Regions from separate parts of the Desulfitobacterium metallireducens DSM 15288 genome, predicted to be linked through region 2. Evidence: riboswitches for the same ligand, from Rfam matches in the RefSeq annotation. Region 2 holds a riboswitch; the other holds the start of a gene.
The links. Region 2 has a riboswitch for thiamine pyrophosphate ahead of cytX (putative hydroxymethylpyrimidine transporter CytX). Riboswitches for the same ligand answer to the same signal wherever they lie in the genome.
Positions count from the first base shown of each region.

Region 1: linked by a shared signal. The riboswitch ahead of DESME_RS02940 (LuxE/PaaK family acyltransferase) and the one ahead of cytX (putative hydroxymethylpyrimidine transporter CytX) in region 2 are both predicted to bind thiamine pyrophosphate.

Region 1 covers NZ_CP007032.1:606,547-619,191, reverse strand. The annotation lists gene DESME_RS02975 (IS110 family RNA-guided transposase) at 1-1,134, shown strand, start outside; gene DESME_RS02970 (GNAT family N-acetyltransferase) at 1,305-1,844, opposite strand; gene DESME_RS02965 (ASCH domain-containing protein) at 2,239-2,709, shown strand; gene DESME_RS02960 (VanZ family protein) at 3,022-3,573, shown strand; gene DESME_RS02955 (thiamine-phosphate synthase family protein) at 3,814-5,364, opposite strand; gene DESME_RS02950 (3-oxoacyl-ACP reductase) at 5,409-6,170, opposite strand; gene DESME_RS02945 (acyl-CoA reductase) at 6,199-7,650, opposite strand; gene DESME_RS02940 (LuxE/PaaK family acyltransferase) at 7,656-8,783, opposite strand; TPP riboswitch at 8,849-8,960, opposite strand; TPP riboswitch at 9,136-9,249, shown strand; gene thiD (bifunctional hydroxymethylpyrimidine kinase/phosphomethylpyrimidine kinase) at 9,331-10,137, shown strand; gene thiM (hydroxyethylthiazole kinase) at 10,159-10,971, shown strand; gene thiE (thiamine phosphate synthase) at 10,964-11,590, shown strand; gene DESME_RS02920 (CinA family protein) at 11,624-12,130, opposite strand; gene DESME_RS15305 (DUF3794 domain-containing protein) at 12,384-12,645, shown strand, end outside.
Region 2 covers NZ_CP007032.1:1,022,368-1,035,012, reverse strand. The annotation lists gene DESME_RS04960 (GGDEF domain-containing protein) at 1-697, opposite strand, end outside; gene cbiM (cobalt transporter CbiM) at 806-1,831, opposite strand; gene cbiQ (cobalt ECF transporter T component CbiQ) at 1,866-2,804, opposite strand; gene DESME_RS15325 (LapA family protein) at 2,993-3,301, opposite strand; gene DESME_RS15320 (LysR family transcriptional regulator) at 3,392-4,261, opposite strand; gene DESME_RS04935 (CGGC domain-containing protein) at 4,447-4,779, shown strand; gene DESME_RS04930 (SHOCT domain-containing protein) at 4,947-5,405, opposite strand; gene DESME_RS04925 (phosphodiester glycosidase family protein) at 5,650-6,699, opposite strand; gene DESME_RS04920 (putative bifunctional diguanylate cyclase/phosphodiesterase) at 6,915-8,579, shown strand; TPP riboswitch at 8,668-8,770, shown strand; gene cytX (putative hydroxymethylpyrimidine transporter CytX) at 8,981-10,111, shown strand; gene DESME_RS04910 (4Fe-4S binding protein) at 10,200-10,445, shown strand; gene DESME_RS04905 (pirin family protein) at 10,578-11,420, opposite strand; gene DESME_RS04900 (class I SAM-dependent methyltransferase) at 11,622-12,482, shown strand.

The DNA.
Region 1 (12,645 bases), 420 kb from region 2:
GTTTCCAAACCTTTTCCTTTCTTGCATTCTCCGAGTGATATGTCCAGGTTAACAGATAAGCTTATTAAACTTGAAAGTGAAACTGGTAAACGCCCTCATGTAGTTATGGAAGCAACGGGTAACTATTCCAAGCCTATTACCGCTTACTTTCAAGATGCGGGTTATAAAGTGATCGTTCTTAATCCTCTCCAAACTCATGCTGAAAAAAAGAAATCCGTCCGCAAGGTTAAGACTGACCCCATTGATGCGAATCGGATTGCTCAGGTTTATTATTTGAATGAATTTATTGAAGCCAAACCTGTTGAGGATCACATCTTGGAATTGCAGAACCTCTGTCGGCAATATGATAGCTTTAATACACTTTATACTGAAACCCAACTTAAGTTTCGCTCCGTTTTAGATCTTGTTTTTCCTAAGTTTGAATCCGTATTTGCTCACTTATGTAGTCCTACTGCTTTACGAGTTCTTTCTACCTTTCCATCGCCAAAAGCAATTTTATCCGCAGAACGGGAGCAAATTATCGAGTGTCTTAAGCCTGCAAAGAAATCAAGAGACTGGAACGAATTAAAGACCGATGAACTCATATTGGCTGCTAAGGAAAGTTTGCCTTTTAACCGGGCCCAACAGTCAAATATACGGGTTTTAAGGATGTACATTGAACTCCTCCTATCCCAACAAAACATTCTGACTGACATACGGGCTCAAATGGTTTTTTGGGCAAACTTCTCCTCTGATTATCCTCTTCTCCGTTCTATCCCTGGCGTAGGAGAGGCTACAGCCACCACCATTCTTGCTGAAATTGGTGATATTAAAAGATTCCCCAGTGCAAAACAGTTGGTCGCCTTTTCAGGCATTGATCCATCTGTATTTGAATCGGGAAAGTTTAAATCGAGTAATAACAAGATCTCTAAGAGAGGGTCACCCTATCTTAGAAAAGCAATTTATCAAGCCACTGTAGCGGGGATTAGTAACAGGGCTAGCGGTCCCTTAAATCCAATTCTTAGAGACTTTTACCTTCGGAAAATTAATGAAGGTAAACCGGTTAAGGTAGCTATTATTGCCACGGCTAACAAAATGCTCAGGATGATCTATGGGATTTTATCCTCACAGCAGCCTTTTTCAATCTCTAATTAGCAATTCTCTATAGACTTAGATATCCCTTTTATTTACATACCCTTTTTACAAACTTACAACACGTAGGCCAGCTTTGCTATACCTATTTTTCTTGTCAATTACTTTAGAGAAACTTTTACTTGACAGCAATTAGCTGGTTTATATGATGGAATATGCCCCCAGACGCATACTTAAATATACTCTTCAACCAACATCGCAAATAACATGTTATCCCGCCATAACCCTTTTACATATTGAGCTTTAATAAAATGTCCTTCCAACCTCATGCCGGATTTTTTAAGAACCTTGATAGAAGCTACGTTTTCGGGATCACAGGTAGCGATTAGCCGATGTAATTTTAACGTGTTAAACCCGAATCCGATGAGTGCTTTTGCAGTTTCAGTCCCGTAACCAACCTGCCAATAATCCGGGTGAATGAAATATCCGAACTCTGCGGTTCTAAAATCGTTCTGAGTCAAAAGACAATTTCCTATGAGTTGGTTTGACTCCTTCAGAACAATGCCCAGCACAAATATCTTTCTATCGTTATCTTCCTGCATTCCAATTTGTTTGTCGAGAGAATTTCGTGTTGCGGCTAGATTGTTTGGTCCCCAGGTGAGAAACTTCACCACTTCCTTATTAGCCTTTACTCTATGAACAGATTCAAGATCTTCCGACGATAACTCTCTTAACACTAATCTTTGTGTTTCTATTGAATCTATTTGAGCCATGTTTAACACTCCCAAACGACAAAAAGATTTTCCATGATAGTTAAATTAAGGCCCTATTTACACATTCATAGGTTGCATATTCTGTCATATAACGTTTTATTAATGAACCAGGTTCGTATAATCTCCAAATACGGAGGTATTACCGAACAAGGTTCGCAAATTTTTACTTTATATGTCTTCGTCCTACTGGGATAAATATCCTTCTGGGTCCGATAATTAACTATGTTAAACTGCCCGATAATCTAATCACGATTTTCAGCCATTATTTGTTACTATATTTGTATTCTAAACCGAATAAGAGAAAAATTTTTAAACTTCCGGTTATTCTTATACTGAGACGCATTTGTAAGATAAAGCGAACTACCAAAACTATATATAGGGGAGTCGGAACGTGATGCAAGAACATAAATCGATACAAGAAATGTGGGTAAATTATATAAATTTTATTGGCGAGGATATTATTGGTACAGATAAAAAATATACCTCATGGCATTTTTGTGACAATGAAAAAGGCGCCAATGATTTGTCAGAATTAGTAAAAAATGGCATTAAAAGAGCTACTACTGGATTGTATTATTTTTATGAAATAGAGGGGGAAACATTACCTAAAGCTGGAGACCTTAGTATTATTACAGATTGGCAAAGTATTGCCCAGTGTGTTATTGAAACCCAAAAGGTGAACTTGATGCCGTTCAACGAGGTAACTGAGGAATTTGCTAAAATTGAAGGGGAAGGTGACAAGTCACTAAAATTTTGGCGAGAGGTTCATATAAGTGCTTTTAATCGGCAGTTAGAAGAGATTAAAGTGGAATTTAGTGATGAAATGTTAGTAGTGTGTGAGGAATTCGAAATGGTTTACAAGTAATTCACATCATTCTTTTATAGCGAACTAAATGGGACGAAGCTCAAGGGGCCGCCGTCCATGGCGGCCTCTGAGTCTGGGTACGTACGGCATCGGATAACAACACGTTCCCGCCACTTAGAACAGATGAATGCGGTTAAGATGCAGCGGGAACCTTCGGGACGTTATCCGATACCGTACGCAAGAACCGCGCGTCCATTCGCGGATTACGGTGTGTGATTGATAGTGCGCTCTTGTAGAAAAATGTGAACTACCGATTATTTATAAACTAAACGTCAGAGAACAAGCAGGAATAAAATGAAAAATGGAGGTATTATGAATAAACGAGAGCGAATTAAAACAGTCTTTTTATATGGTATTTTTATTTGTTATATACTTTTGTTAATTAAAATATTGTTCTTATCAAGAGTTTCACTTTCTGAGTTGTTTAATAGTCAAAGGACTTTGGTTAGATCAATCAATCTCATTCCTTTTCATAGTATAATGGAATATATATTTAACAACTCTGCCACTATAAAAAAATTCGCTTTTGGTAATGTGGTTGGCAATATAGTTATCTTTATTCCCCTCGGTATATATTTGCCATTATTCAAAAATGATAAAAGAGTAAAAACCAATCTGTTGTTTATATTTATAGTAAGTTTATTTGTTGAAATCATTCAGGGACTTTTAGGCATTGGAGCATCAGACATTGATGATATAATTCTAAATTGTTTGGGTGGATGGATTGGTATTTTAGGGTATAAGTTTTTATTATTTATATTACGAGATGAGGAAAAAGTACATACGGCAATCACAATACTATCTGCTATCGTAGGATTACCCGTTATATTATATTTATTATTCACGGTGAGAATGAGATTCTGAATATCTTTATGCATATTCAAGAAGATACCCTACACAAAAGGAACGTAGAAATTAAGCATAATCTACAGTAAATTTAATGCACAAATATTCATATAATGCGCATAAGAGTATGAATGACCTGTAAAATGGGATAGCCACGATTTGGCGTTTTATGACTTGCCAAGTCGTGGCTATTTTCTTCTAAAAATCTGAGGATTCCAGTGCTAGTAATGTGCTGAAAACTTGAGATTTTTTGTGTTCTTATTTTAGTAAAGTATTCACTTTTAAAACTTTTTCAATCAATTCATCTAAGGTTTCATCGGGAATAAGGATGAGAATCTCCAAATTTATACGATCCGGGATGGTAATCACATCGGGGAGTCGATCGAATTTCTGAAGCATTCCTTCTAGATCCCGGATAAAATCGCCGTCACATTGTCGATACTCAGCGACTGTTGGCATATCGGCTACGGTTAATCCTCCCTCACGACAAGCCTTAAGGATCGCTGGGGTATTTCTCATATTGATGAGACACCGTGTCAGCGGGAAATATTTACGAATACTGAGTAAGGTTTCAGCCATATTTACGGAACCCCCGAGTTCAGGCTGGCCGAGTGTCGTAGTCGTGTTTTTATAGCGGAGTATTCTTCCGGGAATTCCAGCTACTTCGTCAAGAGATTGGCTCTCAGGCGATGCATAGGCAATGTTGGCCCCAATTTCAGGTATCATTCTATAGATATTCTCTTGGCAGAGTTTGTTTACCGCCGTTTCAAGCTCTGTGCACAGCGTGGTTGGAGCTTCAGAGAGTGAACTAAAGAATACATCCCAGAATTTATCAATAGCAGGCGGGATAAGCTCATATTTATTACCTTCATCGAGGATGTAACAGCCTTCTTCTGGAGTCGTCACTTTACCGACTATAGCCGATTCGATTCCTTGCGTCATAAAGGCAGCCCTTAATTCTGCCGTTTTCTCCGGTGCACAGGTCAAAACTAAGGTCCCTTCACTGATGATTTCCAAGGGATTAAGCTTCAAATACTGACAAAGAGCAGCAATATCTTCAGGTACAAATATCTTATCCTGATCAATGAGCATCCCTTTACCCGAAGCTTGAGCAATTTCCCATAAGCCTCTCTTCACGCCGCCTTCAGTAGCGTCATGCATGGCGTGAACCCCACCTACAGTTGCAGCGATATGCGCATCTTTAACCACTGACACTTCTTTAATTCTTGCTGCTGCTTTCTGGACCAGCAAAGGATCGACGACGGTAGACAAAAAATCTTTATGCTCATAACCCAATAAAGCTCCTGCCTCAATCGCGGCACCTTTGGTGATGAGAACATCATCCCCAATTTGAGCCCCCATTGGAGAAATATACTGATCAGCGAGTCCCCAAACGGTAATTCCACCGATGGTAGGGACCACAACAGCACCATAATAACCCGTATGTCCACCCACGATAGAAATTCCTAATTCATGAGCATACTTGCTAATGCTTTTAATCAGTTCTTCAACATAACTTTCTTCAGTCTCTGGAGGGAGAAGTAATGAATACGTCATAAATCGGGGTTCGATCCCCATGACAGCAACATCACTTGCTCCAATATGTACCGTGACGTAGGCGAAATCATCTGCCGACATCGTCATGCTGGGAAAGATGGGATCTTCAGCGACAGCCATATACTGATCGCCGATTTTAAGTATAGCTGCATCTACCCCCATATGAGGTCCAATGATAACTTCGGATTTTGATTCACCCGTAAAAGGCAAAACACTTTTTTGAAAAAAATCATCATTTACTTTTCCGTTCATCAATTTATACCTCCTCTGTTTTTTCTTCGATCAAAATTTTCAATCTAGGTCATCGTTAGTCCGCCATCGACACGAAGGCACTGTCCAGTAATGAACCCGGCCTCCTTCGAAGCCAAGAAAGCAACGGCACCGGCAATATCCTCCGGCAAGGCCAACCGGCCCATCGGCGTTAAACGAATCAAAATTTCCCGGACATCTTCCTGGGTCTCCCGACTTGAGTCCGTAGGATAAGTCAAACCTGGCGCTACACAGTTAACCGTAATTCCAAACGGTCCGAGCTCTTTAGCTAAATTACGGCTATATCCTAAAACAGCTGCCTTCGCCGTCGTATAATCATGGTACGGCACGACCGGAAAATCCATAAGATTTGTGACCATATTAATGATTCGCCCATACCCTTGACGCTTCATCTGGGGCAATACAGCCTTACAGAGGTTAAAGGTTCCTTTAAGGCTACCGTCAATTTGCCCCTGATAATCCTCCCATTCCAACTCCCAAGCCGTCTTGCGCGTCTTAGGATTAAACGTATAATGATGCAACGCATTGTTCACAACAACATCAATCGTTCCTAAATTATCTAAGATAGCCTTAACCATACCGTTGACTTCAGAAGCTTGTGTCACATCGGCCTGCAAGGCTAGGGCATGTCCACCCTCATCTTCAATTTCTTTGACCACCTGTTCTGCTAAATCTTCACTTTTTAGGTAATTAACGATCACCATCGCTTGCTTTTTCCCGAAATTCTTGGCAATCGCTTTGCCAATTCCACGGCTTGCTCCAGTGACTAAAACAACTCTATCTTGCATAGCTTCCCTTCTCTCTGCTGACTAGCATTTAGTAGGCTTCCACATCAGGGTCATAGATTTCCGCTAACTGCTCAACACTGCGTTCAATATCGACAAAGCGAACCAAATCTAACAAATTAAAGCGTCCGTCATGATGCCACCCCGGAACCCCTAACGTCATTTGACCGAGAGCCGTAATCCGCGTTACCCCTTCGCGTGCTAAATGCACTGAGATATCCTCTAAACGGTTAGGACTCACGGCAAGTCCAACCGTTTGTAAATAGTCACGGTAAGGACGTAAGTCGCTTACACACTCCTTGAGTTCATGACACGCATAAACATGAATGGTCCGGTTAAGAGGAGATCCCTCAAACCCAGGTTTACCCTCGTAAATCACCGTCCATTCCGTTCCTCCTGCACTTCCATAAACTTCGATTTCATCATCCTGGAAGGATAGTGCTTCATAACGATTGCGAACTGAACGGATGGCAATCGCTTCTTCGTCCGTCAGTTTAGCCCGAGGTCGGCGCTTTTCGTAATTCTCGAGTTCAGCGGCGAGTAACTGAGCAAATTGCCTCACGCTAATCGCCCCACCTTCTTCAACCCAGACGGCTTGGGGCGATAAACAGCTTTGCTGATCATAAACCATCACATCATGAGCTAACCGGTGAACCGTGTCTTGGTAGCGATCAGCCGTTAACGCCTCCTTACCGATCGCGGCAAAACTCACCTTATGTCCGTAACCCAATACCGGAATATTCTTAGTAACCTTCTTACGAAGCTTCTGGACCGTCTCACTCGAACCATAAACAATAACCGCATCAACCGACTTAAGCACCGGCTCTTCTAAATCAGCCGTGCCCCCTTTCCACGGAAGAATCGCGAAGCAATTCGCCAATTCCCGATCAACCTGAGCTAAGCTTTGAGCAAAAAGCACGGGCAACAAAGGTTCCGCCGAAGAAGATTTCCCGATCCCTCCGGATTTAAGCAAAAGCCCCATGATTATGCTCCAAAGGGGCAGACCCGGGACATTTCCAGAGAAAACATGAAAAATCAGCTCTGGTCCATATACCCGGCTCATCCCCCCTGTTTTTCGAGGCCGAAAGCCATCCAGTAAGCTCGGATTATCGAACTCTTCATCTAAAAAACGATAAATATCCTTTTTTCGAAATCCACGCATGTAGCGTTTTAATTCTAAGCGAATTGTTTCCCCATCATACCCTGTCAGAGGAGGAAGCACATGTTCAGCAATTTTACGCAACGGATAATCTGGGTTTAGCCAAAGTTGAACTGCTTGATCAATCCGTTCAATAATTTGATCCGTCGTTAAATTGACTAAATATGCGTTACGATGCTTAATCACCTCAGCACAAACTTCAGCTACAATTCCTCCATTTAATTCAGGAAATTGAAGCGTATACCCACCGTACCGTCGTTCCTGATAAGCGTCAAATGTAAGGCCTTCAGGGACAAAATAAGCCGGAATTAACTGGTGTTCCATATTCCTCACTTCCTCTGCTCAGCGATCAACTGATCAACCGCAATCGAACACCCGCGGGGCTCAGCCCCCTTCGATCTCCCGAGCAAAACAAAACCGTCTGGAGTTTTGTATCCCATATCCTCTGTTAAAACAGCTAAACACGAATTCCAATTGGCTAAGTCATAATGAGCCAGCAAACCTATTTCACCATCAGGAACAGCTTCCAGCGTGTCCGGATCTAAAACCTGGATTTGGGTCCAGGCTGGCCCGATTTTATCATAAATGACCTGACCCCCAGAGAGATACGTTTCAATTGTGCGATCATACATTTGTGAACAGAGCTCCGTCATTCCGTACATATTGATACAGAGCTCCCGTGGAACGTCAAAGAACGCTTTGAACCATTCATATAATTCATCCGTCATCACTTCACGTGCTTGCCCTTTTAAGCCGCCTGTATCAAACACCCGACTTCCTTTCGGCAATTGGAACTTCTCCCCTTGCTCCTGACAATAATCGATGAAATGAACATAAGCAAAAGTCGCGCCCAGCAGTAAAACGGGTTCCTGCTCTGCGACGCTTTGTTTAAGCGCAGCAACTAAGGTTGGCATATCAAACCCGATGTCTTGATGGAAGAAAAGCTGACTTCCCTCACTGCCCAATTCCTTAAACGCTCGAGATAGATATCGCGACAAGGAAGAGTTTTGATTTACATCATCGCCCGGGGACAATACTAAAATCCTCATTTTCTCCCGATCCGGAAGAACATAATTTTTAAAAGGAAAAATCATCGATGCATCCCAGACCTTAAAAGTGGGATGATAATTACGCCCCTTTTTTTCCGGATTGGTACTGCCACTCGTCATGAAAACAGGAATCGTCTCGTCGATAGGTTCACACGCTAAAGTAGACTCCTTGAACATCTGATAAGAAATCGGGGGAATATCCTGCCACCTCTTCACGGTTAGGGGTAACTTGCGACGAAGCTGACAATATTTTCTATAGACGGGATTCCATTGATATTGAAATTGAAAAAGTTTGAGAGCTAAAGCATTAAAATCGTCACTAATCTCCGGAGAGTTACTCGCTTTATTTTTAAACTTCTCGATATAGTCAAAAATGTCTTCAACCATTTTTTCTGAGTCTACCCTCATCAAATTCTACTTCCTTCTGTTAAAAATTAATAATAAAAACCGTTCATTAGAAAATGAGCGGTTTTTTACTCCAATATTACTGTCCCTCCGCTGGCATTATCCAGATCAGGTATCACGGTCGGCAGTGGTCTCAACTGCCCTCTCAGCTCAATTCCTTAAGCTCCCTCTATTTAGTTACATTCTTCTTACAGAACTACTTCATAATAAGTAAAGATTAGCACGATTATAGGAAACGTTCAAGTTCTCATCCGAATGTCCCTATCTTTTTCCCTGTTATCGATCTTTCCAGCTTCCAGTCCTTACCTTGACTTTTAACGGATTACGTGCTATTTTTTAACCAATATCTAACCTCATAGTTAGGCAGGGGAGCTGGAAAAGGCCGGCTGAGATTTAGACCTGATGAAGTCTAAGACCCTTTGAACCTGATCTGGATAATCCCAGCGTAGGTGAGCAATACTCTGTAACAAGAAGAGCGCAGCCCTACCTGGAGTTGTGCTCTTTTTATATGTTTAAATCATTCGTTTTTATCCCTAAGGAGGATTTTGTCATGAAAAACGTTTTAACCATCGCGGGCTCTGATAGTAGTGGGGGTGCCGGAATTCAGGCTGATTTGAAGACTTTCTCCGCTCATGGTGTTTTCGGAATGAGTGTGATCACTGCTGTCACTGCTCAAAATACCCAAGGCGTGTTTGCGGTTCAGGATATTGATCCTGATATTATCGCTAAACAAATCGATGCTATCTTTGATGATATCTCTGTCGATGCCGTTAAAATTGGGATGGTTTCTCAAATTCCCACCATTAAGATCATCGCGGAAAAGTTAAGAGAGTATGCTCCGGAAAAACTCGTCGTCGATCCAGTCATGGTCTCCAAAAGTGGTTACCACCTTTTAAATCCCGACGCTGAGCTAACTTTAATTCAGGAATTATTACCCCTCGCTACAGTTGTTACCCCGAATATTCCTGAGGCCGAAGTAATGTCCCACCGTTCCATTCATACCCTTGAAGAAATGAAGGATGCTGCAAAAGCGATTTTCCAGATGGGTGCTAAAAACGTCTTGCTTAAAGGCGGTCACCTTGAAAACGACTCCACGGATATCCTTTTCACTGGAAAAGAATTCATTCCTTTCTCATCTGCCCGAATTAACACCAAAAATACGCATGGAACAGGGTGCACCTTGTCTTCCGCAATCGCCTCAAATCTTGCTCGCGGAATGAGTATCGAGCAAGCGATTGCCCAAGCGAAGGAGTATATTACGATCGCGATTGAGCATTCGTTAGCCATCGGCAAAGGCGTCGGACCAACGCATCATTTTTATAGCCTGTATCAGAAGGCTGGACTTTTGAACGATTAGAATTAGCTTGGAGGTTTATTCATGAACATACAAGAGAAATTAACGGCTGCTTTATCCGCCGTAAAAGAGAAAAGCCCACTTGTCCATCACCTCACGAATTATGTTACCGTCAATGACTGCGCTAACATTACCATCGCGATTGGTGCCTCTCCGGTTATGGCGGATGAGCTATCTGAAGTAGAGGAAATGGTGAGCATTGCTTCTGCCTTGGTTCTCAATATAGGTACTTTGAATTCCCGAACGATCGAAAGTATGCTCGCTGCTGGGAAAAAGGCGAAATCGCTGGGCATCCCCATTATTCTTGATCCTGTAGGCGTTGGAGCTACGACTCTGCGCACAAAGACAGCGCAACGAATCATTGAAGAAGTACAACCCACCGTCATTCGCGGTAATATGTCAGAAATCAAAGTGCTAGCCGGTCTTGATGTTAAAACAAAAGGCGTTGATTCTGTCGCAAGTGAAGAAAATGCTGAAATCATTACGAAGAAACTGGCTACTGAATGGAATTGCATTATTGCGATCACCGGTAAAACAGATATCGTATCCAATGGTAAGCAAGTTTGCCGAATCGACAACGGCCACCGCATGTTGTCCGATGTTTCCGGGACGGGCTGTATGTCTACTTCCCTCATCGGTTCTTACTGTGGTGCAAATCAAGATTATCTAACCGCAACTGTTGCCGGAATCGCCTCCATGGGGCTTGCCGGTGAGCTTGCTCAGCAATCGCTTACCCCAGATGAGGGAATTGGTACGTTTAAAATCCATCTCTTAGATAAAATCTATAATCTGACCCCTGAAAGTTTAGCGAAAGGGTGTAAAGTGACCTGTGAATAAATCAGATGTCGATTATCGTTTATATCTTGTCACCGACCGTGAAACTCTAAAAGGTCGTGACTTATGCCAATCCATTGAACACGCGATTCTTGGCGGAGTAACGCTCGTCCAACTCCGGGAAAAATCCGTTTCCACTCGGGAATTCCTAGAACTTGCCCTAGCCGTCAAAGGAATCACAACCCGTCATGGAATTCCCCTGATCATCAATGATCGTCTGGATATCGCTTTAGCGATTGATGCTGATGGGCTTCATATCGGCCAGGATGACCTTCCGATGCCCCTAGCTCGGAAATTATTCGGTCCTGACAAAATCATCGGGGTCTCTGCTGGTACCCTAGAAGAATCGCTTCTTGCAGAGAAACAAGGGGCTGATTATCTTGGTGTGGGTGCGATGGTGGCAACCCCCACTAAACCAGAAGCTAAAATCGTCACCTTTGACGAATTAAAACAAATCAAAAAATCCGTCCATATCCCTGTTGTGGCTATTGGCGGTATCCACGAATGGAATGCCCGCGAAACCATGTCCTCAGGAATTGACGGAATTTCTGTAGTCTCCGCTATTTTAGCTCAGGACGATATCAAAAGCGCAGCTCAACAACTCTTAAAAGTCATCTGCTAAAACGTGCAAGCCTCCGGATGCGGAGGCTTTGCTCTATTTAAGCGGATTTAAAAGAGCCTTATATATGGATTCAACAACATCCAGCACTCTTTTTAGTACGATTTCAGCAACATATTGTTTTTGCTGAGGCCTCTCCATAATAGGCACATTTATTTTACCCGCTAATGCTTGCTCAGCATGAAATACGACTGAAAAAAAGACAACCCCGGGGACGCTGTCGTTATTATGGGGATCAACATTGGAAAAAGTACCCGTCACGCCAATGCTTAAATCTGCCCCTGTATTCTTCACACCTGCTTTGGCCATCGCTTCTGCACACTCGCTGCTATAAACGCCGTATTCTTCAATAATCTCTTCAGGAACACCGATAGCCCGCTTTTGATGATTCGAGTAGGTAACATATCCCCCCGGAGTGATATCCGATGCCCCTTCAGCATCTGTAATTGCGGAAATGATAGATCCTCCGGTGCAACTCTCTACGGTCGTTATGGTTAAAGATAACTTTTTAAGTAACTCTACAAGTCTTTCTGCACTCTCCACGATTTTGCCTCCTAATTTAGTCCTCAGTGAACATTCTCCTGTTTCAATTTAACTCCCTACTCTCTAATCGGTCAACCCATCATCACACCCCAAGCCCCGTTCTCGACATATCTTGTCTGAGAATGGGGCTGCTTTTTTTAGCCAATATTTTGTTGCCATATTTTGGTGGCATCAATCGAATTCTAGCATACGATGAAATGTACAAGTGTTTATTCTTTCAAAGCATAAAGCATATAGAGGGGAGGTCTCTATTATGGTAAGCACCTTAAAAGGCTTAATAGAGTATGAGGGGACGGCTCAGCAACTACCAAAATTCTCCGATCCACTAGCAGCCCTCAAGGAGCTTAATGTTGAGGAAATAGTCGATATCCCACCTACTAAACCAGATATCGAGTTAATCCTTAAAGTCAAGTCAGAACTGGTGATTCTCAGCACTAAAGTGATAAAAACACCGATTGGCAAGTCCTTGGAAAATCAAACCCTAACCGGTTGGAAATTAATTGTCGAAGGCGAAC
Region 2 (12,645 bases):
AGGCACTTTCCAAGTTTGCTCCTGGAAGACAAATTAAAAATTCTTCTCCACCATAACGTGCTACCCAGTCAGTTTCCCGTTTAGCACAATTTGCAATTATCTCCGCACAGCGTTTTAGAACAAAATCTCCAGCGACGTGGCCATAGGTATCATTGATCTTCTTAAAGAAATCAATATCAACCATGATTAAAGATAAGCTTTGATTCGAAGTTGAGGCTAAAACGAGATTGACAGGTAACTTTTCTTGAATGAAACGCCGGTTATTTACTCCAGTCAATGGATCTCGTAGGGCGATATTATTCAGGTTATCAATGATGCCACAAACAATCGAGGAGGAAGCTGGCGAATCTCCACTTTGGAAAATCATACTTTGAGTCGTATCCTTAAGAATTTCAACAATAACTTTTTGATTTTCTAATTCAACGGGGATCGCAGTAAGCATAAATATTTTATCAGGTGTATATTCTATTTTGACAATAGTTTGATCCTCATTAAAAGCACGCATAGAAACACAGTTATCGCAGCTCTTTCCTTTTTTCCATAAAGCAAAACATTCAGCACCCGCTCTAGACAGATCTTCCCCATAGGAGGCGATGATTTTCTTCGTGACAGGATCGATAAGCCGAATATGCTCATACATCTTGTCTACAATTTTTAAACTGTCAAAGATCTTTTGACTTGCTTCTTCAAGTGACATTTTTCTTCCTCCTAGACGGCCTAAGAACAGTGTTAAGAAAAAATGCATGAAGTATTTTCATGCATTTTTCTTTATTTTACATTAAATTTGCAGTTATTCCTATATAAATTAATTTATTTCTTTTTCCGACCTTCGCACAAAACGCTGGATGAGGATTGTAATCGTTCCAATAACGATTAGCGCGAAAAAAGCAGATAATAGATATCCCAAAGCCTGTTGCCAGAACGTTTGATCATATCCTACGACACCATAATCGGGGAAAATCGCGTGTTGCCATAAGTCGTTTAATTTCTGAAATCCACTAGGTAAGAATCCAAGTTGAGACTTTAAAGCTTCACTTCCCCATTCCCCCCACGCCGTTCCCGAAGTCAAAAGTCCTAGGGGCGTAAGCAGGGCCATAATAACGATCCCCAGCACAAGTTTACCGTAACGGAAATCCTTAGTTGATTTATCCTCAGACTGTCTTAATTGAAGCATTGCCGGGTTAGTTCGTTGCAAATATCGTACAACCAACGCCGTAATTAGTCCCTCAACAGGACCTGCAATCGATAGATGAGAGAGAAGCATAGCGGGTACAGCTATGTTTAATCCATAAGGACTATAAAGCGGAGTTCCATCTGCAGCATGGAAGAGGAGAGGTTGTAACCCAAACTCAATTCCTGTAAAAAAGGCTGCTGTTATGAGGCCGATATACCCCGCAATAGCGGCAGCAATCCATTGACGTTTGGATTGAACATTACTCTTACCCGCGATGAATTGATAAATACCATAACTAACAAAGGGCAAGATCACTGCCATATTAAATATGTTCGCTCCCAAAGCCAGTATTCCGCCATCTCCAAAGAAAAGAGCTTGCAAAACTAAGGCTATGGTAACTCCTACCATCGCTGCCCAGGGCCCGAGTAAAATTGCCAAAAGAGTACCCCCTGTGGCATGAGCCGTCGTTCCATCGGGAATAGGAATATTAAACATCATGATCGCAAATGAAAACGCTGCTCCTATAGAAAGCAAGGGTATGTATTTGGCTTTAAGCGAATGAGAGGTTTGATAGGCCGCACCTGCTGCGGCAAGCGCACTTGCAATTCCTAAGACTGCATCAGTTTGTGGGCTCAGATAACCATCAGGAATATGCATAATAACACTCCTCCTCATTGATGACTATTTTCTTTCACCCTCCTAGGACTTTGTTAGTTGCAATCATAATTAGTCCTGCCAGAAGGGCAACCATCAAAATGAAAATATCTTGCCAGACCATGCTTTTCTGATGAATCATGCGCATTTCTCCTGTATAGCCACGAGCAACCATCGCGCTGTACACTTCCTCGCTCATTTGTAAAGACTTGCCAAACAATCCACCCATCGTAGTTGCTATAAAACTCCGTTGTTCCTTCACTGAGGACTGTCCTGCATCCCTAGCCTTGCGCGCAATAAAAATTTCCTCCATCGCTTTAATTAAGACGAAAATATATCGGTAAGTCATCTCTGTCGTACTGATGAAGATACGCGGGATAAAGAACGAACGCAAAGCCCTGAGAATATCCATCCAGCGTGTACTAAGGGTCAACACCATAGCTAAAGAAACAGAGATACCTACTCGGCTAATGAGTAAGATTCCTCCTGCTACCCCCTGCTTCGACACAGCTAGAGTTGCCGGGAAAACAAGTGGGCCGAAGCGCAAGGGATGTCCAAAATTTCCAATGACCCATAGCGGATCACCTGGTCGTACCCAGTTAAAGAGTGAGGGAAACACCATGATCCCTGTAAACAAAGGAATGACTAACCAAACTCTAGAAAGCATTAGTCGAAATGGCAGTTTTGAAAGTACCGCAATCGCGAGTAGAATAAAATAGAAGATCCAGAGCAAACCAAGATTTGAGCAAAGATTAACGGCGACCAAGAGAAAAATTAGGGACAATACTTTAACGCGAGGATCTAGCCCTTGTAAAAAGCCTTTTCTCAACGCGATTTTTTCTGAGAAAAATGCATCACTGAGAAAGCTAACGATATCTTTCAGCGTCTTCTCGATGAAATTTCTTTTACGTCGCCCCCCACCAACGTCAAGTTGCACTGCGGGGCTCATCTCACTTAACCAGCTTGGAAGTTCCATCCTGTTCTCCCTTCTTTGCTATTCGGCTTATTTTCAGAAAAAAAGAAAAAGGCCATAGAGCGACCCTCTGTAGGGTCAGACCTCCATGGTCTTGTTAATTCTCACTATTTTCATATTGTATTCGCGACTCTAGAATGAATTTCCTTCTTTCTATTAAATCTTTTCTAAATTTTAAGAATATACTGAATCTATTTTTCTTCTGGCGTAAATTGTTTCATAGTAACTTGCTCTGAGAAATTATTTTCTTTCGAATCCATGTTCTTTTCTTCTACCGGTACTATGGACATACCCTTATTTTTCTTTTTGGGACGTATTTTCCGCCACATAGCAATCAAAACAACAATTACTGCTCCTGCGAGCACCGAGCCTAAAATGACGAGAACCAAAGGGACCTGTGTTGTTATCCAAAATAAATTTATCGAGACTGGGGCAGCATTTTGGACCGCAAATATAGCGACAAGCAACGCAAAAAGCAACGTTAAAATTAATAAAAACATTCTAATCCCCCTTTGTTATTTCCAAGTCAAATTTGTAAGGTCATTATATCATTTTTGTTCATTATTTTACGATAATTTTCGAGTTCTAAGCTAAATTGATAACATTTTATGAATAACCCCCATAAAAAGTAGAACGGGATGAGCAAGCCGGGTATCCTTTGGATAGGTGAGAATCACAGGGCATTCAAGTCCAATCGGCATGGATTGCAAGAAGCCTTTTTCGAGTTCCCAATGAATAAGGTTCTTCGGTAATATACTACACCCAAAGCCTTCATTAAGAAGCGTTCTAATTCCTTCAAGAGACTCAATGGTAATTAGTGAATTGGTGCGATCAATAGATACAGGCAACAAAAGTTCGTAGTCCTCGCCAAAAGAGGAACTTTTCGGCGGAAATAGAAAAGGAGCATATTTTTCAATATTGCCGGCAATATCAAGATTGAGTGACCCAGGAGCTACAAAACAAAGTTCTTCTGTACATAGTTGTTCGAACGTAAGCGGTAAATTCCGTTTTGGTTCCCCGCAGAAAAAGGCTAAGTCTGCTTGCCCATTCGCTAACAGGCCTACTAAACTTTCTTGCGGATGAGTAATTAAATGAAGTTGAAGGGTTGGATAGCGGCGATGAAACTCACCGATAAAGCGTGGCAAAAAGTATTTACCTAAATAATTATCAGCTGCAACAATAACTGTACCGCTTTCTAAGTCCTTTAAATCCCTGATGACAGATTCAGCTTGGTCAAGTTTAAGGAGAATGTCATCTACATAAATCAGAAGCCTCCGACCGGGATCAGTCAGAGAAATGTTATTGCCCATACGAACAAACAGCGGTAATCCTATCTCAGTCTCTAAAGCAGCTACTTGACGTGATATCGCAGGTTGGCTAAGAAATAATTCTTTTGCTGCTCCAGAAAAGCTTCGCTGTCGTGCTACTTCGCGAAAGGCTCTAAACTGTTGTATATCCACAAGGCTATACTCCTTTAGTATAAGATTTATGATAACAATGCATAACCATTATAGCTCCTGGTGTGGTATCTTAACAATATGATGTTACTAATTACCTATTCAGTTTGAGGGTTGCTCGGCTCCCAAGTTTTGTTCTTTCGGTAGTTAATTATGGCAGAGAAGTTATGAATTTGGAGGAACTATTTATGAAGGTTGGATTAATTCGATGTATGCAAACTGAGGACATGTGTCCTGCTACGACCGATTTTAAAGTTATGAAGGAAAAGAAACTTGCCTTTGCAAATGTGGAAGAAGATATCGAAGTAATTGGAGTAAATACCTGTGGGGGTTGTCCTGGAAAAAAAGCGGTTACTCGGGCTACAGAAATGATTAAACGTGGTGCTGACACAATTGTATTAGCTTCCTGTATTACAAGAGGAAATCCTATTGGCTTTCCTTGTCCACATGCCGAACAAATGAAACAAGCAATTTCTAAAAAGATTGGTGATACTATAAGACTAATAGATTATACTCATTAGCTTCCAATCATGTTAGCCATTTTAACTTACGTAAGTTAAGAAAGAAGGTAGCTTCAAAATGCTACCTTCTTTCTTGTTATAACAGTAAACCTAATTTATTTTTCAAGACTCATCATGTCCCTAAAAAGGTCATCTAAATACGCAAAATCACTAGGTTTGGATTATTACTAATCATATTGGATATCTGCTTTTATCTTTCGAAACTCTTCTGAAGAAATTTCACCCTTGGCATACCTCTCTCTGAGGATATCCAGAGCAAATTGATTTCTGCGTTCACTTAATTCTTTTTTCCTTTTGATATATTCGCGGGAATCAATTTCACACTTTGCGTATTGCTCTTTAAGTTGCATTATTGCAGGATTATCTGAATGGAGCAAATACTCATCATCGAGTAGACTGTTTCTTTCAATGTAATCATCATCACTGATTTCTTCGTTTATATATTTATCTTCAAGTATTTTTAAAAGCTTGTTATGTTTAGGATGATTTTTTTTCTTAAAATAGTCATTTGAAAAACTAAAGACCGCAATTGATACTATCACCATTAAAAAGATAAGAATAATTGTACCTCCACTTGCCCAGCCCGTGGCATAACCATGATTTGTACCTAATCCATATCTCATCATAATAAACGCCCCCCAAATTTACTCTTTTACTAATATTTCACTTTCCTATTTTGTTTTTGCTTGAATTCCTTTTATATTTTTAGTCTAACCGATGATTGTGTCAAAACTTTGTCAGGACTATGACAAAAGTAAGTTAATAATATACCTAATAGATGTCAGAAAGGCCTTGGGATTTCCTTATAAAAATACTAAGAAGCACACTATAAATTAAGTGTGCTTCCGTGAATTACATCGCTTTTTTCATTTACTTCACAATAAAGAACGAGGGTAGATGGCGATCCCCATACTTACTTGATGGACTGTTTACCATCTGCTGCTGATAATAGAGCACAGATGAAGCACCTCCGTCAAGATTAGCTACATTATAAGCACCCTGCTTGAGCATGATATCCTGAACGTCTTTGAGAGTAGCCCCGACCGAACCGACTTGACGTCCGTCAATGACCAGCATCAAGATTGTGCCATCCCGGGCTTGTCCAATCGCTGTCCGTGGAGCAATTCCCCATCCCCCATCGCCTTGGGTGATCGCAGGTTTACCATTAACGACAAGAAAAGGATCAAACGAGACTGCGTCACGAATACCCATCTTCTGAATTTGCGCAAAAGTATAATGCCCCAAGATCAGTTTATTGTTACGGTCCATTCCAATCAGATCATATTGATTCAAATTATCTTTATGGATAATTTTCCCATTCGAGATGAGAATACCCAAAGGATTTCCGCCGCTCCCGTTCCCTTCCGGATCACTAAACGCTCCTCCATTGATGACTGCAACAGCTCCCGTTTCCTTCGCTATCTCTTCGGCCTTTTCTCCCCGCGTCCCAAGATACTGCGTTGCTGCAACTTTAACTCGTGAGGGATCCTTGACCTTAAGTAAATATCCTTTAAACCCTTTTTGACTAATGTCGACCAAATCAATTCCTTTATCTTTATTTGTACCTAAAGTATTGATGGCCGAAGGATTCGAATTTCCTAGATTAGCCGCTTGATTACTATCCATAATTTTTTGAATCTCATCTTCACTGAAAAACCAGGTTGCCAAGTATTGATGGTTTAACGTCGTCATAGCTGTAGTCACCCATAAATTGCGTAACCCCTCAAAAGGTTGGAAAGGGGCAAATCGGAATCCGATAAAGATGAGGGAAAGAAGAGCAATCATCGTAACGCTCTTAGCACCAATTCGCCGCAGCCGCCTCTTCTTGCGACTATAATGATAAACCCCTGCAGGTTTTCCTTGTAACCGTCGTGGTTGCACCGTCTGACGTGAAGACCCGGGAATTCCTGTAGTACCCATGTTAACTTCCTCTCTTCGCTAATATTCAGCAATTATCTCTAATATACACCATAATTGCTTCGAAGAGTTTTAAATTTTTGTGAAGAATACTTAGAGGACTTTTACAAATGGTGTCGAAAAATTAAAGTTGCCATGTTTTACACAATGGCACATTTGATCTGACAAAGAAAGGCTTAATCAAAATGATAAAAAATAGAATGTCTCAGAAAATATTATTGTACAGTTTTATTCTCATTCTCCTCATTATTCCCTTAATCAATGATTCTCCTGAAGGCATCTATGAAATGATGTGGATTCTCTATTTATTACCTCCCATTTTAGTTCTCTTTTATCATGGCTATAAAACGGGCATCTTGACCGGACTCTTTTGTGTGCTATTGCAGTCTTCTTATGAGCTTCATGAATATTTCCTTCACCCAGAAGAATATAGCTTTAATAACTTTAATGTTACTTTCGCAATTGCCATCGCGATAACCACAGTAACCCTGAGTATTGGATTCTTAATGCGGCATAGGGAAAAAAAGCAAATCGAATTAGAGAAACTCAGTCAAGATCTTGAATTCTTGGCTAATCACGATACCTTAACTGCTCTTCCTAATCGCCGTGCGTTTGAGCAAAGGATGGATGAAGCGCTCCAAGAAGCTAAGGACACAGATCGAATGTTTGCCTTAATTTTTTGTGATTTAGATCAGTTTAAAAATCTCAATGACACGGCAGGACATCGCATCGGAGATTTAGTCCTCTTCGAAATTGCTCAGCGTGTAAAACAAATTATTCGGGGAGAAGATTTTATTTCGCGCCTAGGCGGAGACGAATTCATCATCTTTTTAGATGGCGTTTCCTCACCTGAGGAAGTCACGAACATCACCCAAGCTATCCTTTCAACCATAGAACAACCGATAATACTAGATACGCTGGAATATAAAATATCAGCAAGTTTAGGAATTGCGCTCTACCCTCAAGATAGTATTGACCCCTCCATGCTGCTCCAACATGCCGATATTGCAATGTATCAATCTAAAGCACGTGGCAACGGCAATTATACCTTTTTTACACCCGAAATGGGCAAGGCACTTTTACGCCAGACTCGCTTAGCATCCGGTTTGAAAAGTGCCTTAGCACGGAATGAATTTACCGTTGTTTATCAACCTCTATGTGATGCTAAGACAGGAGAAGTAACCAGCGCTGAAGCTTTAATTCGTTGGAACCATTCAAAAATGGGACTGATCCCACCTAACGAATTTATTCCTATAGCTGAAGAAACAAGAATCATCATTCCGATTGGAGAATGGGTGTTAAGATCAGCTGTCCAAGAAGCGAAACGATGGCATGATGCCGGACATATGATCATTGTCGCAGTCAACATCTCCTGCATCCAGTTGGAAGAGTGTCATTGCTATCAAAAGATTCAGCAAATTCTTGCCGAGACAGGGCTCGAACCGCAATTTCTTGAACTAGAAATTACTGAACGTGTCGCTCTTTCTAACCCTGAAGAGATGATCCGTATATTGAACAATCTTAGGTCCATAGGCATAAAGATTGCGATTGATGACTTTGGAACAGGCTATAGCTCCTTAAGTTATCTGAAGAAATACCCTGTCCACACCATAAAAATAGACCGATCTTTCATTCAGGATATCGCCTTCGAAGTGCGCGATAGAGCAATGTTAAAAGCTCTCCTGATTATGGCCAAGAGTCTTAACTTTTCCACAGTCGCCGAAGGTGTAGAAACGCCTGAGCAATTTTCTATTCTATCAGACATGGGATGTAACGTGGTTCAAGGCTTTTTATTGAGTACCCCACTCTCCGGCGAAGAGTTTTTTAATTTCATAACAAATAGGAGGATGGAAGAAGGTCAACTCCTTTCCTCGCTCGGTTAAGAATGGTTAGAATATAACGTTATCGTAAATCACCTATTTACAATCATCAAAAAGAGACTTATAATTTTCCTCAGAGTTCTATATAATTGAATAGTGCAGGGGGTGCTCCGTCGGGAGCTGAGAAAGAATCATCTTAACCCTTAGAACCTGATCTGGTTAACACCAGCGTAGGGATGCTGAAGACTGTCCGCGTAAATGTGGATTTCAAAGATAGGAATAGGCTTACCCCTCGGGTAAGTCTTTTTATTTTCTTAAACAGGTTGTTGGGGGGGGAAGATAGAATGGAGCATTAAATGGTGCTCAGACTGTTGACTTGATAACAGAAATTACTCGCACTAATACATTTTAAGTTCTATAACAGAAAGGGTTGAACACAAATGGAGAAGATTAAGAATTCATCAATGTTTCTTTTATGGGCTGGAGCAGCCATTTCAATTTCTGAAATTTATACCGGGGGGCTAACCGCTCCATTAGGACTGGCGAAAGGCTTAGCTGCTATTCTTATCGGACACCTGATTGGCACTTTGCTTCTGGCATTTGGCGGTTATATCTCTTTTCAAAGCGGTAAAACAGCCATGGAAAAAGTCCGCGACTCCCTGGGGCCAGTAGGAGTAAAAGTTATTGCTTTCCTAAATGTTCTCCAACTCATTGGTTGGGGTACAGTCATGATTATCCAAGCGGGAAGAGCCTTTGGCGGAATCGCTAATCTATCTTTACCGGTCTCCATGATTATAATGGGCTTTGCCGTCTTAATCTGGGCCTTTTTCTTTAATAACTATTCCAAAGCCCTCAATGATATTTTTGTCCTTATTCTGCTTGTCCTGAGCGTCATGATCTTTTTCCGCATTGATATGCAATCCCTCCCTCCAATAACTGGACAGATGAATTTTGCGACTGCGGTGGAACTCTCCATTGCCATGCCTATTTCCTGGCTACCACTCATTGGAGATTACACTAAAAATGGGCAAAGCAAAAGAGGGGTCGTTCTCTCCAGCTTCATCGGCTACTTTATCGGCAGTATGCTTATGTATCTTCTAGGCTTCCTCATTACTCTCCATACGGGGATGGATGTTATCGAATATATCGTGCAGAGCAATATGAAGTTTATCGCTGGCTTTATCATCATCATTGCTACGGTGACAACTGCTTTTATGGATATTTATTCGGCTGTCATTTCCTCTAAACAACTCTTTCCATTTAAAAACGAAAATCTAATGATTGTCCTTTATTCGTTAATTTCTCTTATGATTGCTTTTGTCTTCCCGATCGAAAACTTCGAAAGCTTTCTACTGATGATCGGCAGTGTCTTCATTCCAGTCTACACGATCGTCTTTATCGAGTATCTTACCCATTATAAAGGGCAGAGCTCAAAGCTCAATACGTTAGGCATCCTCATCGCGGCTTTTGGAACATTCCTTTATCAATACTTCGTCAATGTCGAATGGGGCTCACCGACGATTATGGTCTTTATTCTTGTTGCAGTAATTTATTTAACGTTAAAAAAAGTGATAATTCATGATGCTTTATCCTAACCGCATTGTCACTTTGCACGTTTTATAGTATGCTTGTAGCAATACCCCCATCAGGTATATATCCACTAAATAGATAGGAGTGGGAGTTGTGAGTAAAGCAGCATATGTTGATCCCATAAAATGTGATCGTTCACCGTTGTGTCCTTCTAAACGTTCTTGCCCCGAGAAAGCGATCACCCAGGAGAAATTAGGTTTTCTTAGTCGAGGACCCGCTTATGTAAATCCAGATTTATGCGTCGCCTGTGGGGTTTGTATCAAAAGTTGTCCCCATGGGGCCGTGAGCTTTAAAGGATCTGAACCCGGACAAAAAAAGAAAAAAAAGAAAACTAAATAATAACCCAACAAAAAAATCGAGGGAGATCACTTACTTCTTAAGTAGTAGTGATCTCCCTTTTTATTGAAATTTCTTAGCGACTTCGATGAAACACCTGTTTAGCAAATAACGTTGCGTAACAGCTTTTATTACTTATTTGACGAATTTATTCTCATTGAGTTCTTTGAACGCAAGATCCAGCTCTTCTCTTGTGTTCATCACGATTGGACCACCCCAGGCAATAGGCTCTTTGAGTGGTTTCCCGGATAAAAGTAAGAACCGAATTCCTTGATTTGAAGCTTTTACTCGGAAATCTTTTCCTTTATTAAATAGGACCGCATGCTTTTCCGAAATAAACGCTTCATTCTGGGGATCAAAGAAACCTTCTCCTTGAAGAATATAAATGAATAAGGTGGAATCTTCCTCCGTTTCGAAAGTCCATTCCCTATCTTTCTTTACTTCTACATCAAAATAGAGAGGTTTAACATAATCTCCTTCCAGTGCACCTGGTATTCCCTTATAGTTTCCCGCTATAATATGGACTTTGGAATCTTCCTCATCCACGATAGGAATATCGTGCTTTTGGATTCCTCTATACTGTGGTGAAACCATTTTATCTTTAGCAGGTAGATTAAGCCATAGTTGAACTCCAAACAACCACTCACTCCGTTTCGGCATCTCTTGATGAATAATTCCTGAACCAGCTGTCATCCACTGACAATCTCCATCAAGAATACTTCCTTTGTTCCCTAGGTTATCCCCATGTTCTATATCTCCTTTGATAAGATAGGTAACTGTTTCTATTCCTCGATGAGGATGCCACGGGAAACCTTTAGTATAGTCGTTTGGATTAACAGAATCAAAGGCATCCATCATCAAGAAGGGATCAAAATCTTGAGTATCATCATAGCCAATAACTCTGACTAACTTTACGCCAGCACCATCGGTTGCCCTTTCCCCGGTAATAATTTTATTAATAGTTCGAATATTGCTCATTCGACGAACCTCCTTAAATTCTTAAATTATTAAGACTCTCTTATAAGTATGATTAATTATAACACAAGCTTTAAATAATCAAACCTTTTTAATAATTATTTTAAATTTATGAAATTCTATCAAGGATTACACCGACTGATGTTACAAATCATCTTTTCCTGGAATATAATACCATGATATTGGGAAAGGAGGGGAGACTTCATGGTTTCTGTTGAGAACAAGAGAGTCGAAGATATGAATTATTTTGAACTACTGGCATGGTTAGGCATTGGTAGCTCCCACCCCGGTGGTTTCCCTGCAACTAAGTTGAATTTAGAAACAGTACAGATCAAGTCTGAATCATATGTACTTGACGCCGGATGTGGTAGTGGACTTACAGCCTGTCATCTCGCTAAGACGACAGGTTGCCAAATAATAGGAATCGATATTAGTCCTCAGATGATTGAAAAAGCCACCCAAAGAGCGAAAAAAGAAGGGGTATCACACCTTATAGAATTTAGGGTGGCCGATGTTGCCCACTTGCCTTTCGCCGAAAATTCTTTTGATTGGGTCATTGCTGAATCAATAACCGTATTTTTAGATAAAGTCCAGGTGTACAAAGAGTTCTACCGCGTGCTCAAGCCTGAAGGTCAGGTCGCCGATCTCGAAATGGCCTTGCTTCATGAGTTACCCGCCCCCCTCAAACCCCAACTGGCAGAGTGCTTTGGACCAAGCACCAATCCTCTATCCTTTGAAGAATGGTGTCACTCAATAACCGAAGCGGGATTTCAGAATGTAGAAATCAAAAACCCACAACCTTTAAAAAACAATGGGAACCTAATTGCGAGTGAGCTTAAGAAGGATTGGATCTTAATCAAAGATCTAGCTGACAAAGTAAGCAAACAGCCCGGGTTAATACCCAGGTTGCAAAAAAATGTGAGTTTCACGAGGAGAACCCAAGGTTACTTTGGATTTGGCTTGATCTATGGACGCAAACCCACTCCACCCGCACCTCCTGTTTCCCCTCGATTAGGCTTCAAACGCTGGCTCTTAAACTTGATCCACGCTAAGCAAGCAAAATAGAATATCGCGTCTTACGTTGCTTGATTTAGCCAAGCACACAAGTCTATTTCTTAGCGTATTCTACAGTAATAAAGGACGATCTATGAAAAAATATCCTCCACACGAGAGAGGGTGAAACCATGTTTGTGGCCGCAATTATTTCTATATCTGGGATCTTATTGTA